2 regions of the Laceyella sacchari genome follow, and region 1 is predicted to be linked to the other one. Evidence: a T-box and tRNA genes for the amino acid it is inferred to sense, from the RefSeq annotation. Region 1 holds a T-box; the other holds one or more tRNA genes.
What was found. The T-box of region 1 lies ahead of pheS (phenylalanine--tRNA ligase subunit alpha). A T-box ahead of a tRNA ligase gene usually reads a tRNA of that ligase, here a tRNA-Phe.

Region 1 (7,461 bases):
GCCAGTGGCACCGTCTTTTGGCCGACCGTGTTCAGTGTCACTTCTATCTGGTTAGTGGAAGTGCCTGTTGCTTATTTCCTATCCAATTTCACCAGTCTTGGCATCATCGGGATCTGGATCGGCTACCCTGCCGCATTCATCGTCAACTTGGGCTTGCAATACGCCTACTATCGTTGGTCTTGGAAGAAAAAGAGCATCACCAGTCTGATTCATTAATCAGTCCATGTTGAACACAAAGAAAAAACACCTTGCCACAAAGGCAAGGTGTTTTACTTTACCGTTTCAACCAACTCGTCAGCTCTTCAGCCAACATCGGGGTCATTTGGATACAAGCCTGAGCAACAACCGATTCTTTCATCGCCGTTTGGCCAGTCTCCCATGGCAAGACCGTCAGCATGTGCACGATCACCACAATTATCACCATGAGTTTGGCCACCGCAAACAGCACGCCTCCGGAACGGTTCAAGGTGGACACCACAGGCAGTTTGGTCACTTGATTGATTAAGGTAACTACCAAAGACAACACAAGCCGAATGCCGATCATCAGGACAAAAAACGCCAAGACCGTATACAACAGTTTATCCACCTTCAGGAAAGTAAGCAAAGCGGTCTCGCCCGTCTTTGGCAAAGGCCACTTTTCGGCCAAGACAGGGGCCAAATCATCGGCAAACAGATACGCAAGCCAAATGCTTACCGCATAACAGACGAGCGAGGCGGCCTGCAGCACCAAACCCCGCCTGTAACCTTGTAACACAGCCCCGATCAAGAAGAGCAGTACGATCAGATCAAACCATCCCATATGATCCTCCTACGGTTCTTCATCTTCGATCAGGTGCATGATTTCATCATGTTCTTGTTTTAATTTCAAAAACTCGTCGGCAATGTTGACCGCGGACAACACGGCCAGTCGCGTCGTATCGAGCCGGGGGTTTTTGTCGGCGATTTGCCGCATCTTCTCATCCACATGGCTGGCTACTTGGCGCATGTGCCCCGGACTCGCTTTGCCGGTTAAATTGTATTGCTGACCGTATATCTCCACACTCAGTCTATTTTTCATCTTACGCCTCCTTCACAGAAGGTGAAGGCCTTTATGCCCAATGGATTCACAGGTCCAAAAAAGCCGCAATCCGTCAACGCAACTTGGCGCCAAACGTCTCTTCCAGATGGCAAATCACACGCTCATGCACTGCCGAAACTTCCTCATCAGTCAACGTGCGGTCCGCCGCGCGATAAGCTAATGAGAAGGCGACATTTTTCTTGCCGACTCCAATCTGTTCTCCGGCGAAAACATCAAACAACACCACAGACTCAACCAATTCTCCGCCAGCTTGCCAAATTCCTTCTTCCAACAATCCGACTGGAACGGCTTCATCGACAACGACGGCCAAATCACGCGTAACCGCTGGAACACGCGGAATCGGCTGATACACCAACGGCCCCTCGATTGCTGCGAACAATCTCTCCACATCTAGCTGGAATGCGACAGGGCGCGAGAGATCATGTTTTTTGGCCAGCTGCGGATGAAGTTCACCAAGCAGTCCAGCAACCTCGCCACCAATCAATATCTGGGCGGTACGTCCCGGGTGGAAACCGTGGGGTGCAACAGCTTGATATTCCACATCAACCACACCCAAGCGAGCGAACAAAGCATCCAAAATCCCTTTGGCCTTGTAGAATTCACCGGCAGGCAACGGCTGCTCTTTCCAGATGCTGGCGGGTTGCTTCCCTGTCAATAACCCACCCAAGAACAACCGTTCTTCTGGCAACGTCTCGTCCGCCTGTCCAGGCAAGTACACATGAGCCAACTCAAAGATTTGCACGCGTTCGTTTCCATGGCGGTGGTTGTATGAAGCAGTTTCAATCAAGTGTGGAAGCAGGTTGCTACGTAATACAGCATGCTCCGCACTCATCGGCATGGCCAAGGATACATGGTTCTCCACCGCAAACAAAGAGGCCACCTCTTGTTCCAGCTCCGTTGAAGTCAAGCTGTACGTCAACACCTCATGCAATCCCAAATCCATCAATGTGTGGCGAATCACCCGACGCGCCTTCTGTTCCTCAGTCAAGCCCCCAGGCGGTTGCTGACCCCACGGAAGTGTCGTCGGGATTCGGTCATATCCGTACAACCGAGCCACTTCTTCTATCAGATCCACTTCAATCGTGATATCCGGACGCCGTGTCGGGATCTGCACAGCATATCCCTCATCGGTCACTTCGGTCGGGAACTGCAAACGACGGAAAATATTAAGTACTTCTTCCGGATCTATTTGCACTCCCAGCAGATTGACCAAACGTTCATGGCGCAGATTGATCACCATCTCCTCAACATCGCCCACTTTTTTCACGATCGCTTCAGAAGCTACCGCGCCACCGGCGATTTGGCAGAGCAACTGCACAGCCCGCGCCAGTGCTGGCAAAATCCCTTCCGGATCGACCCCCTTCTCAAAGCGAGCGCTCGCCTCGGAACGCAATCCCACTTTGCGGGAGGTTTGCCGAACCATTTGCGGATCGAAGAACGCCGATTCCAACAAGATGGTTACCGTTTCGTCGGTCACCTCGGAAGATTCTCCGCCCATGACTCCGGCCAAAGCCAGAGGCTGTTCACCGTCGGTGATGAGCAACATTTGATCGTCACACGTGCGGGTCACACCGTCCAATGTCACGATTTGTTCGCCGGACAGCGCGCGGCGGACAATAATTTGCCCTCCTTGTACGCGGTTGTAATCAAAGGCGTGCAACGGCTGGCCCGTCTCCAACATCACGTAGTTGGTAATATCCACAATATTGTTGATCGGACGAATACCCGCCGAAATCAAGCGGTTTTGCATCCATTGCGGGGATGGTCCAACTTTAATGTCATGTACCACTTGCGCCGCATAAAAAGGACAATCTTCTTCCGATTCAATGTACACGTTGATGGGTGCCTCGTATTGTAGCGGCATATCTTGTGTCATGGGCAAACGCAACTCACGGTCAAAAATAGCCGCCACTTCATAAGCAACTCCGATCATTCCCAAGCAGTCGGAACGATTCGGCGTCAATTGCAATTCGATCACCTGGTCATTCATGCCCAGGAATTCTTTGATATCGATGCCAATCGGCGCGTCGGGCTCCAACACCAAAATGCCTTCCGTTTGTTCTTTCATCAGCACTTTTTCCGGGAAGCCCAATTCTTGAGCGGAACAAATCATACCATTTGACTCCACCCCGCGCAGTTTGGCTTTTTTGATGTGCAAACCGCCCGGCAATTTGGCTCCGACCAAAGCGACGGGCACCCGTTGTCCGGCGGCCACGTTTTTCGCGCCGCACACAATCTGCAACACTTGCCCTTTCCCTACGTTGACCAAGCAAACATTGAGCCGATCCGCTTCGGGATGGCGTTCCACTGACATTACTTCCCCGATGATGACACCAGACACGCCGGGATCGCGGGTGTAGATTACTTCCACTTCAATCCCCGTCCGATTCAGCTCTTCAGCGATATCTTCCGGAGAAATCCCTTCTAAATCCACATACTGAGACAACCATTCATAAGATACTAGCATTAGATGTCACTCCTCTCACTCAGAACGAAATTGGCGCAAGAAACGCAGATCATTATTGTAAAAATGACGAATGTCATCAATGTCGTATTTCAGCATGGCGATCCGCTCTACCCCGATGCCGAAGGCGAAACCAGAATAACGTTCCGGATTGTAACCAGCTTTCTCCAACACGCGCGGATGAACCATGCCCGCTCCCAAGATCTCTACCCAGCCTTTTTCCGGATGAAAGATGTCCACTTCCACACTCGGCTCAGTGAATGGGAAATAACTGGGGCGCAACCGCATTTCGGTTCCTTCGCCAAACATCTTTTCAATCAGAGCCAACAAGACACCGTTTAACTCACTCATCGACACACCGCGGTCAACTACCAAACCCTCAACTTGGGTGAATTGATGTGAGTGTGTCGCATCGTCATCATCGCGGCGGTACACCTTACCAGGACAGATGATTCTTACTGGCACATGCCCTTCTTTTTTCTCCAAGGTGCGCACTTGCACCGACGAAGTGTGTGTGCGAAGCAACGTCTCTGGCGTTATGTAAAACGAATCTTGCATGTCGCGCGCTGGATGGTCTTTGGGCAGGTTTAACGCTTCAAAGTTGTATTGATCCGTCTCCACTTCCGGCCCTTCGGCGATTTCAAATCCCATGCCGATGAAGACGTCTTCCAGCTGTTCAATCACCAGATTCAATGGATGAATCGAACCCAACTTAACAGGGGTTCCTGGCAACGTGACATCAATCGTTTCCGTGGCCAGCTGCTCATTGAGCGCCGCCTCTTCAAAGGCTGCTTCTTTCTCCGCGATCAACAGGTCGAGTTGTGCCCGAATCTCATTGGCCAATCCGCCAATCACCGGCCGCTCTTCCGGGGGCAAACTCCCCATGCCGCGCAATACACTTGTTAATTCGCCTTTTTTTCCCAGATACTTTACTTTTAGTTCCCTCAGTGCGTCCAAGCTCTCCGCATTAGCGATCGCAATGGCCGCTTCATCTTGCAAACTTGTTAAACGTTCGCGCATCATTGATACTCCCCTCTTTTTGATGGAAAATAAAAAAATCCCGCGTCCAAAGGGACGAGAGATTCGCGGTACCACCCTTTTTGAAAAGAAGGCAGTCTTCTCCTTCTTTTCCACTTACAGAGATAACGGTCAAACCGGTTCCCCCTACTCGCGTTCACGTCCGTTCAGGGGACAGCTCCAGAGCGAACTTCAGCAGCCAGTTCCTTAGGAACACTTCCAGTCATGGTGTCCCCTCCCTGAAAGGATGCACTGCTTACTCTTCTCTGTCATCGCTTTTCAAATCCATTGTCAGATTAAATTATTTAATATTATAAGCCATGGCAAAGTCAACCTGCAACAGTTACCTTGCCTGAAAATGTTGCCTGATTCGTTCATACAGCAAAATCGCGCCGGTGATGGATACATTTAATGACTCGGTTCCACCCGGCATGGGGATGGTGACGTCCGCATCCACCAGCGGCAGATATTTCTCATCGACACCTCGGCCTTCATTGCCCAATAACAGTGCCACCCGCGCTGGAAAAGCATAATCAAAATGGTGTGTGCCAGCATGTGGAGAGGCATTCACAACTGTCACTCCCCGGGACTGCAACATGGGAATCGCTTCCGCCAAATCAATCTGGATAAGCGGCATGCGAAACAACGCACCCATCGCCGAACGAACCACTTTGGCGTTGAATGGATCAACCGTCCCTTTCCCCAGCAGGATGCCATCCACTCCCGCCGCTTGAGCTGTACGGATGATTGTCCCCAAGTTGCCAGGGTCTTGGACAGCATCCAGCAGTAGCACGGTCAAATCACCATCTTTGTCCAGCCAAACGTCATGTGGCCAAACTGGCGCAGTGATGACAGCTGCCAACCCTTGCGGCGTTTCAGTATCCACCAGTGCGCCAAATACAGCAGGAGCCAGTTCGTACACGGGCGCATCGGGCGGCAATTCCCCTTTGATGCGTTGGTAAACCTCTTCTTTATCCCTGTGGACCAGCACCGCTTCAAACTGTGCAGATGCCCGCGCCGCTTCCAATACCAGGTGTTCACCTTCAATCAACAGCGCCCTCTCTTGCGCCCGCCCTTTTTTGGTGTTCAACTTTTTCCAGCGTTTTACTTGCTCATTATGAGGAGATGTAATGGAAATGCGTTTTTTTATCGTCATTGGTCATCTGTCTTTTCCTGTAATTTTTTCAAATCGTCATTATGGCCGATCACAACTAACGTATCACCTTTATGTATCATATCGGTCGCCGCAGGATTAATGTTAAACTGCGACCCGTTTTTGATGGCCATCACATTGCAGCCGAATTTCGCGCGAATATTTAATTCCTGCAGTGTTTTCCCATTGAAAAATTCACCGGCGATTACCTCAATGATGCTATAGTCATCGGATAGTTCGATATACTCCAGGATATTGGGTGAAATCAAGCTGTGAACTACGCGCACCCCCATGTCGCGTTCCGGGAACACCACGCGGTCGGCTCCCAACTTATTCAATACCTTACCATGCATCTCGTTGATCGCTTTCACCACGACTTTCGGGCATCCGATCTCTTTGAGCACCAACGTGGTCAAGATGCTGGCCTGGATGTCATTGCCGATGGCAACCACCACTACGTCAAAATTGCGTATTCCCAGCGCTTTCAACGCGTTTTCATCGGTCGTGTCCGCTTCCACGGTGTGCAACAGGACTTGGGACATATCCTGAACGCGTTGGTGGTCTTTATCAATGGCCAACACTTCGTATCCCATGGAATGAAGCGTTTTGGCCACGCTCCCTCCAAATCGGCCCAAACCAATAATTGCAAACGTTTTACTCACTTTTGTCGCCTCCGCAATGCCTCTGCAAATTAGCTTAACCCAAATCGTTCAGGGATAAAGTTATTTTTTACGTACAGACTTATGTAAAAGGGGGTTATCAGGATGAATTTTGACATTCGCGGTGCAGTAATACACAACATTCATACCATGAATCCGCAACAACTGCAAGAATTAGTGGTGGACTCTATTCAACAAGGCGAAGAAAAATTGTTGCCCGGACTGGGTGTGCTGTTTGAAGTCATCTGGAAAAACAGCTCAGACGCCGAGCGCAATCAACTCATCGAAACACTGCACGAAGCGCTTCCTAAATAAGGCTTTTAAAAAAACAGGCAAGCCCGTCGTTCGTTTTTGACGAACAGGCTTGCTTTTTTCGTTGTTATGCGTTACAGGCAGAATCCGGGGAAACCACCACAGCCCCCACCGAAACCCCAGCCGCCTCCGAAAAAGCCCCAGAAGCAGAAGAAGGCGATGATCAGGATGACGATGATCGCGATGGCGATTGCCGACCCTATCCCGCCGAAGCCGCCAAAACCTATGCCGCTTGTCTTCAACGTTCCATTTTTCACGGATACGATCTCCCTTCGTTGTGACTTCAGTACTAGTCTATGTACCCGCCGTCACAACAGGCTCCGGCAAATGCCAAGGGAAATACGCCCGTTTATTCTGAAGCTTCGTCTTCAACTGAACCACTGCGGGCAAATGAGAGAAAGACAATGATCAAGATGAACGCGACCAATGCCAAAAATGGAATCGTGATAAATCCAAACCAATCAATATAGGCTTGCGCACAAGGCACGCCGACGCGGCAAGGCAGGATCGTCGCAAAACCCGGCACTTTCTGCTCCATATAGTGCCAGAGCGAAACACATCCCCCTAACACCGACAACGGCAAAACATAAGGGATAATACGATGGTCGTTGCGATAAGAGGCGATTCCGAGCAGAATCACTTGCGGATACATTAAAATCCGCTGATACCAGCACAGGGTACAGGGAATGAAGCCCAACACTTCACTGAAATACAGACTGCCTCCTGTGGCCACAAGCGCGACCAACCAGGCAAAGTAAAGACCATATGTAGACAACAT
Region 2 (7,461 bases), 1.6 Mb from region 1:
ACTTCCCCATATCGATCTTCCGTGAATGATTCAAGCTGTTGCCAACGTTGGTCGATCCATGTATCGATTTCCGTCCATGTCTTTTTGTCAATTTTTCCTTCATTCTTGATATACATATTGGCCTCATTCAAACGCTGATGCTCGGTTTCCACTTTCTTCTTCATCTTCTGATGCTGTTTAGTCAGTTCTTTTTCGTCTTGGTGATGCGCATGGATCGCAGTTTGGAGTGCCCGGATCTGCCATGGATCATTCAGTCGGTTCACCATCTCCACTCGTTCTTTTACGGCCTGCTTCAATTCTTTTTCATCCGTCACGGTTTGATAAGCGCCTCCCGTAACGGTAGACACTTCCCGCAATTGCCGCTCCGTTTCCGGTTCCACATCCAAACCGATCACATGAATGTTGGCCATGTACTCGCGATGCAACTGTTTAGCCGTTTGTACCGGGTCCCCGCCGCAATTCTCAAACCCATCGCTGATGATGAGTATATGGTTTTCCACGGTAGCCGGAGCCCCTTTTTGCATGTCTTTGGAACTGCTACCCATAGCCAGTGCCAATGGGTTGTATCCAGTCGGATGAATTTGGCTCAGCGCTTTACGCAGTTTTTCTCGGTCCCATTTATCCCCGGCGTAGATTTTCGCTTGACTTCGGCATGACCGTTCTTTATCCTTTTGCGCGCTGCTTCCCTCATGGCCATACACTTTCACTTGCAACAGGGAGCGCTTCGGAGGCAAGGCGGCAGCCAATTGTTCAATGCTCTGTTTGGCACTGTCCATCTTGCTCTTGCTGTGATTCGACAACTGGCTGTTCATGCTGCCGCTGGCGTCGAGCATGACGGACATGTTCATTTTCTTGGGCTGTTCAGGTGTAAGCGTTGAAGACGGCTTATCCTTGGAAGCGGAAGCAGGTGTCGGCTTGGGGTATTTGTGGCGCGCTGCCACCCAAACATCGACCATCTCTTTATAATCGGCTTCCTCTAGATTTTTGAAGCGTTCCACATCGCTCCGGTAGTTCTCACCCACTAAACCCAATAAATAGGCATACGCCTTGTCATCGCTCAAACCTTTGGGCATCTGGTTCAAAGCTTGAACCACCTTACTCCGGTTGAACTTCTCGCCGGCGTACTCCCCTTTTCCTTCATCGTTTAAAATATCATTTAACTCCGTATGTGGAGCCGGGCTCTTGGGCAAATCCGATGTATCCTCTTGTCTCGGTGTCTCTTCCGTCTCTTGCTTTTGAATATCGTCTACTGCCAACTGTTCTACTTTTTCAACTTGGTTTCCAGTCGTATGCTGAATTTTTTCTATCACGGTGGCGCAACCGCTTAAGAAAAGAAAACTGCAGCAGAGGAGAGCCGATGGCAAGAAATCTTTTTTTTTGATTCGCATAAGCCCCTCCTTACTGAAAGTGGTTACATGATACTCATTTCTATGCCATTGCGCTTGTAAATAGCTTACTGGAACCACTTTGCTTTGACAACCGCTTTTAAGCCTGGCGTTTCGACAATCTTAGTACGATTTTTTAGCCAACTCCGTCACACCACATTCCTTACCAGCATGCCCACTTTAACGACCGATCAACCACTTGCCATGCCGGGAGGGTACTCCCCCCATCCGACCTGTTCGTCAACCGATCAACGGTCTATCTTCAGGATAACGGTAAGGCGGTTGTTGCTGACTGTGAGCAATGGCAAAAGCGATGGTGAGCGGCCCTAACCTACCGGCAAACATTGTGAGCAGAACAATCACTTTGCCTGGCACTGACAACGTCGGGGTCAATCCCATGGTCAAACCAACTGTGCCAAACGCGGAAACCGTCTCAAACCCAGCGGTCAACAGATCCGTTTGCTCAGTGATCGTCAACAACATCGTATCCAAGATGACCAGCGTAGTCGCCGCCACAGTCACGGTGAGCGCTTTGTACACCAACCCGTGGGGAATGCGGCGCTTAAATGCGATGACATCATCCCGTCCGCGGATCATTGACCAGACCGACAGCAGAATGGTCGCCAAGGTGGTCGTCTTGATTCCCCCGCCCGTGGAACTGGGAGAAGCTCCCACAAACATCAGCAACACAGTGAAAAACAGTGTCGCTGAGTACATATCCCCCATGCTGAGCGTGTTATAGCCACCTGATCTCGGTGTAACAGAGTGAAAATAAGATGCCATGATTTTTCCTTGAAACGACAGCCCGCCCAAAGTTTTGGGATTGGTCCATTCCACCACCAAAATCACCAACATACCCATCACGATCAAGATGCCCGTCATGGTTAGAACAATCTTGGTATGTAAACTGATCCGTTTGGTCGCTCGATAATGAAGCAATTCTAAAATGACAACAAACCCGATCCCACCCAAAATAACAAGGGAGGAAACAACCAGGTTCATCCACGGATCTGCAACATAATGGGTGATGCTACTGAACGGTTCCTTTTCTCCAAACAAATCAAACCCGGCACTATTAAATGAAGAAATGGAATGAAAAAGAGAGAAATAAAGTCCTTTTTCCAATCCGAATTCGGGAACAAACCGCACACTCAACAATACAAATCCGATTCCTTCAATAATGAAGGTAATTTTGAGGACTTTCAACACGAGGTTGACTACCCCTTGCATGTTGAACTGGTTGAATGTCTCCCGCAACACCAACCGCTCCCGAAATCCGATTTTTTTGCCCACAAGATATGCGAAAAACGTGCCGAACGTCATAAAGCCCAATCCGCCCACTTGAATGAGCAATAAGATGACTACTTCGCCAAAGGTGTTAAACGTTGTTGCTGTGTCAACCACCACTAGCCCCGTCACGCATACAGCCGAGGTGGTTGTGAACAACGCATCAATAAACGGCAATCCCTGTCCGGATTCTGTAGCCATCGGCAAAGATAACAAACACGCCCCGATCAAAATCGTCACAGCAAATCCGAGCACCAAAATTTGTGTCGAAGTGAGCCTGCTTTGCAATAATTGTTTTTGGTCCATATTTGCACATCCACCAATCTCTAATCAATCAGATCGTTTGCCTGCGGATTTGTTGAAAACATTTGGTTTCGATTATAATGAAGACATGCCATCGAAACAAGGGTATGAAACCGAACACTGGAAGTGATGCAAATGAGCAAGAAACATATACGCGTGGTGGTCGGCATGTCCGGCGGCGTGGATTCGTCCGTAACCGCCTGGTTGCTAAAAGAGCAAGGCTATGAAGTGATCGGGCTGTTCATGAAAAACTGGGATGACACCGACGAATTCGGCCATTGCACAGCCACGGAAGACTTCGAAGATGTGCGCCGCGTTTGCGCACAGATTGGCATTCCCTATTACTCTGTCAACTTCGAAAAGGAATACGAACAAAAAGTGTTTCAGTATTTCCTTGATGAATACAAAAAAGGCAGAACCCCCAATCCGGACATCATGTGCAACCGGGAGATCAAGTTTGGCGAGTTCTTAAACAAAGCGAAACAACTGGGGGCCGATTTCATTGCAACGGGCCATTACGCACAAATCATCGAGAAAAACGGAGAAAAATACCTTGCCCGTGGCGCAGACCCCAATAAAGACCAAACCTATTTCTTGTACGCCGTCAACAAACCACAATTGTTGCAGGCCATGTTCCCCATTGGGCACATGCAGAAACAGGAGGTGCGTGAGATCGCGCAAAAAGTCGGTTTGGCCACAGCCAAAAAGAAAGACAGCACCGGCATCTGTTTCATCGGCGAACGGAATTTCCGTGAATTCCTCAGCCACTATCTGCCTGCACAACCTGGAGAGATCCTTACCCTGGATGGGGAAGTGAAAGGGCGGCACGATGGCTTGATGTATTATACGTTGGGTCAACGTCAAGGATTGGGGATCGGTGGAAGCGGAACAGGCGAACCCTGGTTTGTCGTGAAAAAGGACATTGAAAAGAACATTCTCTATGTGGCGCAAGGCCATGACCATGAAGCGCTGTACTCCGGTGGACTCATCGCCACCGATATCAATTGGTTAGGCCAAGGCGACACTCCAAACGAGCCTTTTACATGCACCGCTAAATTCCGCTACCGTCAAAAAGACCAACCGGTGCGCGTACTTCCGCAACCGGACGGCACCTTCCGCGTGGAATTCGTCGAACGGCAACGGGCAGTCACCCCAGGGCAATCTGTAGTTTTCTATGATGAGGAAATTTGTTTAGGTGGGGGCATTATTGACAGCACCTTTTAACATAAAATAGCATTGGGCGGTTTTCTTGAGCGGCCACAGGCTGATTCAAGAAAGCCGCACCTTATTTTTACGATGCCTCTCTCGACATCGTTCAGCAAACTTCTTTTACTCTGTTTCTTTGGGCTGTCAACATGTTTCCGTTTTATGGCACAACCGAAAACGGGACTTTAGTCTACTATTCAAATATTGGAAAATAGAGTAGCATTAAGTCGAGTTTCATAGTATAAAGGGGGATTGTAGCATTGAAGGACAAAGCGTATTTACCCACCCCTGAGTTTGACACAGATGACCTGTCTCCCGAAGAATACAGCACGCAAATCAAACGAAAAACCATTGCTCTGATTGGTGCTGGCATTGCTTGTTCCGTCTTTTCCTACGCCATTTTCACCAACTCTACTGGCTCTATTTCAACTGACAACAACGGAGTCACCGCTAAGCAAACGAAACGGCCCACGCCAGAAACGGAACAAAAACTGAACAGGTCAAACCAGTCCATATCCACCGCTACAAAAGCGAATGCATCGGACAATGGCCATCAACCCAGTAACCCGGCAAAACATCTTCCTGTCACGGTTGACGGAGATGCCAGCCCAACCCCAAATGCGGTTCACTCTGACCAATCTCCGAACAAACCCTCTCCCATCGGGAATGACGACAACCGGGACCCGCTTAACATTTTTCACGCCTCCTCAAATGTAGTGGCCAGCGCGACGCCTTCATATGAAAAAAACCCTTCACCAAGTTCAGACATACATAATAAACCTTCAAAGACAACCGTTGTACAGAAGGAAAACCCACAGCAAAATACGCCCACATGCGATCTGGCCTGCGAAGCGACAAGATCTACCAAAAATAAGTTGACAGAAATATTACGAGATTTAACCAATTGAAGCCAATAAAAAAAGTAGCTGACTTTTTTTCAAAGCCGGCTACTTTTTATATGGCGTGCCCTGGAAGATTCGAACTCCCGACCTTCTGATCCGTAGTCAGACGCTCTATCCAGCTGAGCTAAGGGCACATATGCGATTGGTGCGGACGAAGGGACTTGAACCCCCACAGCCTTGCGGCCACAAGAACCTGAATCTTGCGCGTCTGCCAATTCCGCCACGTCCGCAAACTTCATATGGAGGCGGCACCCGGACTCGAACCGGGGGTAAAGGTTTTGCAGACCTCTGCCTTACCACTTGGCTATGCCGCCATGAAAATTGGCAGGGGCGGTAGGAATCGAACCCACACTGGAGGTTTTGGAGACCTCTGTTCTACCACTAAACTACGCCCCTGTATGGTGCTGGTGAGAGGACTTGAACCCCCAACCTACTGATTACAAGTCAGTTGCTCTACCAATTGAGCTACACCAGCGTGGTGGCTCGGGACGGAATCGAACCGCCGACACGAGGATTTTCAGTCCTCTGCTCTACCGACTGAGCTACCGAGCCACATTTAATTATTATAACATAGACAACCGCATTTGTCAAAAATGGCGGAGAGAGAGGGATTCGAACCCTCGAGGCGAGTTTTGCCCGCCTACACGATTTCCAATCGTGCTCCTTCGGCCAGCTCGGACATCTCTCCGTGTTGTGAAGTGAAGTTTTCGTTTTCGTCAGCTCATCTCGCTGACAAAATATATATTACACTGGTTCATTCATGTTGTCAACGGGAATTTTAATTTAATTCTATTCTGAATTTATTTGGTTGCCACTCCCGCATGCTTGAATATTCCCTCACTGGTCAACCCCAATACTCCGCCATCGAACGAAGATATGATTTAACTTCCTTTCCGCAACCGATTGCTATCAGCTTTATGGGAGTGCGGTCATCAACACTGCTTTTAACAGTGCATGAATAAAACTGAACCCAATTGCCAATCCGCTTAACATCATCCCCACGCTCGCCAAGTTCCCTTTTTCTGATCTTCTACCCCTCAGCCCCAGCACCAATCCGACCACTCCACACACAATCCCGACCAGGGCAAACACAAAGGCTGAAAAAAAGCCGACGATACCCAACACCAATGCAATCTGCGCTTCTTTGTTTCGCTGTGGCATTCTTCCCAAATTGGTTTGAATTTGCGTTGGTTCCATCAAATCCCTCCAACCCGCATGTTAATGTTAGTTTATTCATCAGGTAGCAGATATTCCCTCTCTCTTTATTCTTTTCATTTTCCTTCTATCGCAAACCCCTTTTTATAAATTTTTCCCTGTCCCCCCTTCATTTCATGTGGCGGATTGATAAAAAAAGCAATTGATGGCAGTTTTTACCTTTATGTATGGCTGGAACGCGATTTTTGGTAAGCAAGTCCAATAGTGGTCTCTTTTTGCGCTTGTTGTGTCTTCTTGTGAGCCGTTTTCTTATCATCTGCTGTTACGTTCTCTTCAAGGTAGTTGAGTGCCCTGACACTTTTACTCTTGGCCCGAAGCCCGTCGCAACTAAATCCAAATTGCAACGGAACCTCTTTGTTGAGAGAATCCTTTGTAATTCCTTTTGCTTTCCCTGGCTTGAAAAATGCCACAAATCCATTGTCCTCGACTTTTCCATTGTCGGGATGCTTATACTCCGTCACAATGCCTCTTACCGTCCGCAACTGATTTCCCCCAGCTTCATCAAGCATCCGATGATGAACCAATGACTGCAAGCCTTCTCCTACTCCAAACCATTCAAAACAGAAGGTCTTGTAGGGGGACTTATCCGCTGCTTTGGCACAAGCTTCAATTAATCTCTTCGCCCTGCTTTTTTCAAGCTTATTCCTTCCATCTCTTTCAAGACCATGTGGACATAATGATAATAAAGAGCCTGCACCTGATTGGTTCTGCTACTCCAAGCGGACAAATATTCAATTGCATCATCAAGCGTCATATTGGGATAATGGCATGCCGCTTGTAACCATAAATAAATGCTTTTCTCATTGTCCGGCTCTTCCATGGGATTGTCTCTCAGCAATTCTTGTGCCGGTTTTGATAAAATCCTTGTATTTCTCTCTTTCAAGCGAACGATTTGCCGACGGATCATTGGTTTGCTAGAGATCGACGGCAATAGTTTTGTATCAAGATGTTCAAATCCATGTACAGTTTCTTCAAATCACTTTCACAATGCGTGTATAGGGGTTGGTTTCCTCTTCAATATGGGTTTGTTTCACGCTTTCAAAAAGGCATTTAGCCAAATCCAGACAAGCCAAAAACCATTGGTTATTTGGACGCTTAAAAAATTCTTGTGTGAGTCCTGATTTTAACCACATCGTCAATCATATGGATGATCATCTCAACAT

Region 2: it has a tRNA-Phe gene. The T-box ahead of pheS (phenylalanine--tRNA ligase subunit alpha) is inferred to sense a tRNA for this amino acid. The anticodon was not compared.

Annotation. Positions count from the first base shown of each region.
Region 1 covers NZ_CP103866.1:993,384-1,000,844, reverse strand. Annotated here, with positions in the region: gene NYR52_RS05050 (MATE family efflux transporter) at 1-216, shown strand, start outside; gene NYR52_RS05045 (CvpA family protein) at 275-799, opposite strand; gene zapA (cell division protein ZapA) at 809-1,057, opposite strand; gene pheT (phenylalanine--tRNA ligase subunit beta) at 1,131-3,545, opposite strand; gene pheS (phenylalanine--tRNA ligase subunit alpha) at 3,561-4,562, opposite strand; T-box leader at 4,610-4,841, opposite strand; gene NYR52_RS05025 (TrmH family RNA methyltransferase) at 4,903-5,715, opposite strand; gene NYR52_RS05020 (potassium channel family protein) at 5,712-6,374, opposite strand; gene sspI (small acid-soluble spore protein SspI) at 6,477-6,686, shown strand; gene NYR52_RS05010 (hypothetical protein) at 6,758-6,940, opposite strand; gene NYR52_RS05005 (disulfide oxidoreductase) at 7,033-7,461, opposite strand, start outside.
Region 2 covers NZ_CP103866.1:2,735,865-2,743,325, forward strand. Annotated here, with positions in the region: gene NYR52_RS13375 (vWA domain-containing protein) at 1-1,388, opposite strand, end outside; gene NYR52_RS13380 (TrkH family potassium uptake protein) at 1,626-2,978, opposite strand; gene mnmA (tRNA 2-thiouridine(34) synthase MnmA) at 3,105-4,199, shown strand; gene NYR52_RS13390 (hypothetical protein) at 4,442-5,089, shown strand; tRNA gene NYR52_RS13395 (tRNA-Arg) at 5,141-5,217, opposite strand; tRNA gene NYR52_RS13400 (tRNA-Leu) at 5,227-5,313, opposite strand; tRNA gene NYR52_RS13405 (tRNA-Cys) at 5,324-5,397, opposite strand; tRNA gene NYR52_RS13410 (tRNA-Trp) at 5,406-5,479, opposite strand; tRNA gene NYR52_RS13415 (tRNA-Thr) at 5,483-5,558, opposite strand; tRNA gene NYR52_RS13420 (tRNA-Phe) at 5,560-5,635, opposite strand; tRNA gene NYR52_RS13425 (tRNA-Ser) at 5,678-5,771, opposite strand; gene NYR52_RS13430 (DUF4190 domain-containing protein) at 5,999-6,280, opposite strand; gene NYR52_RS13435 (hypothetical protein) at 6,460-6,831, opposite strand; gene NYR52_RS13440 (hypothetical protein) at 6,909-7,118, opposite strand.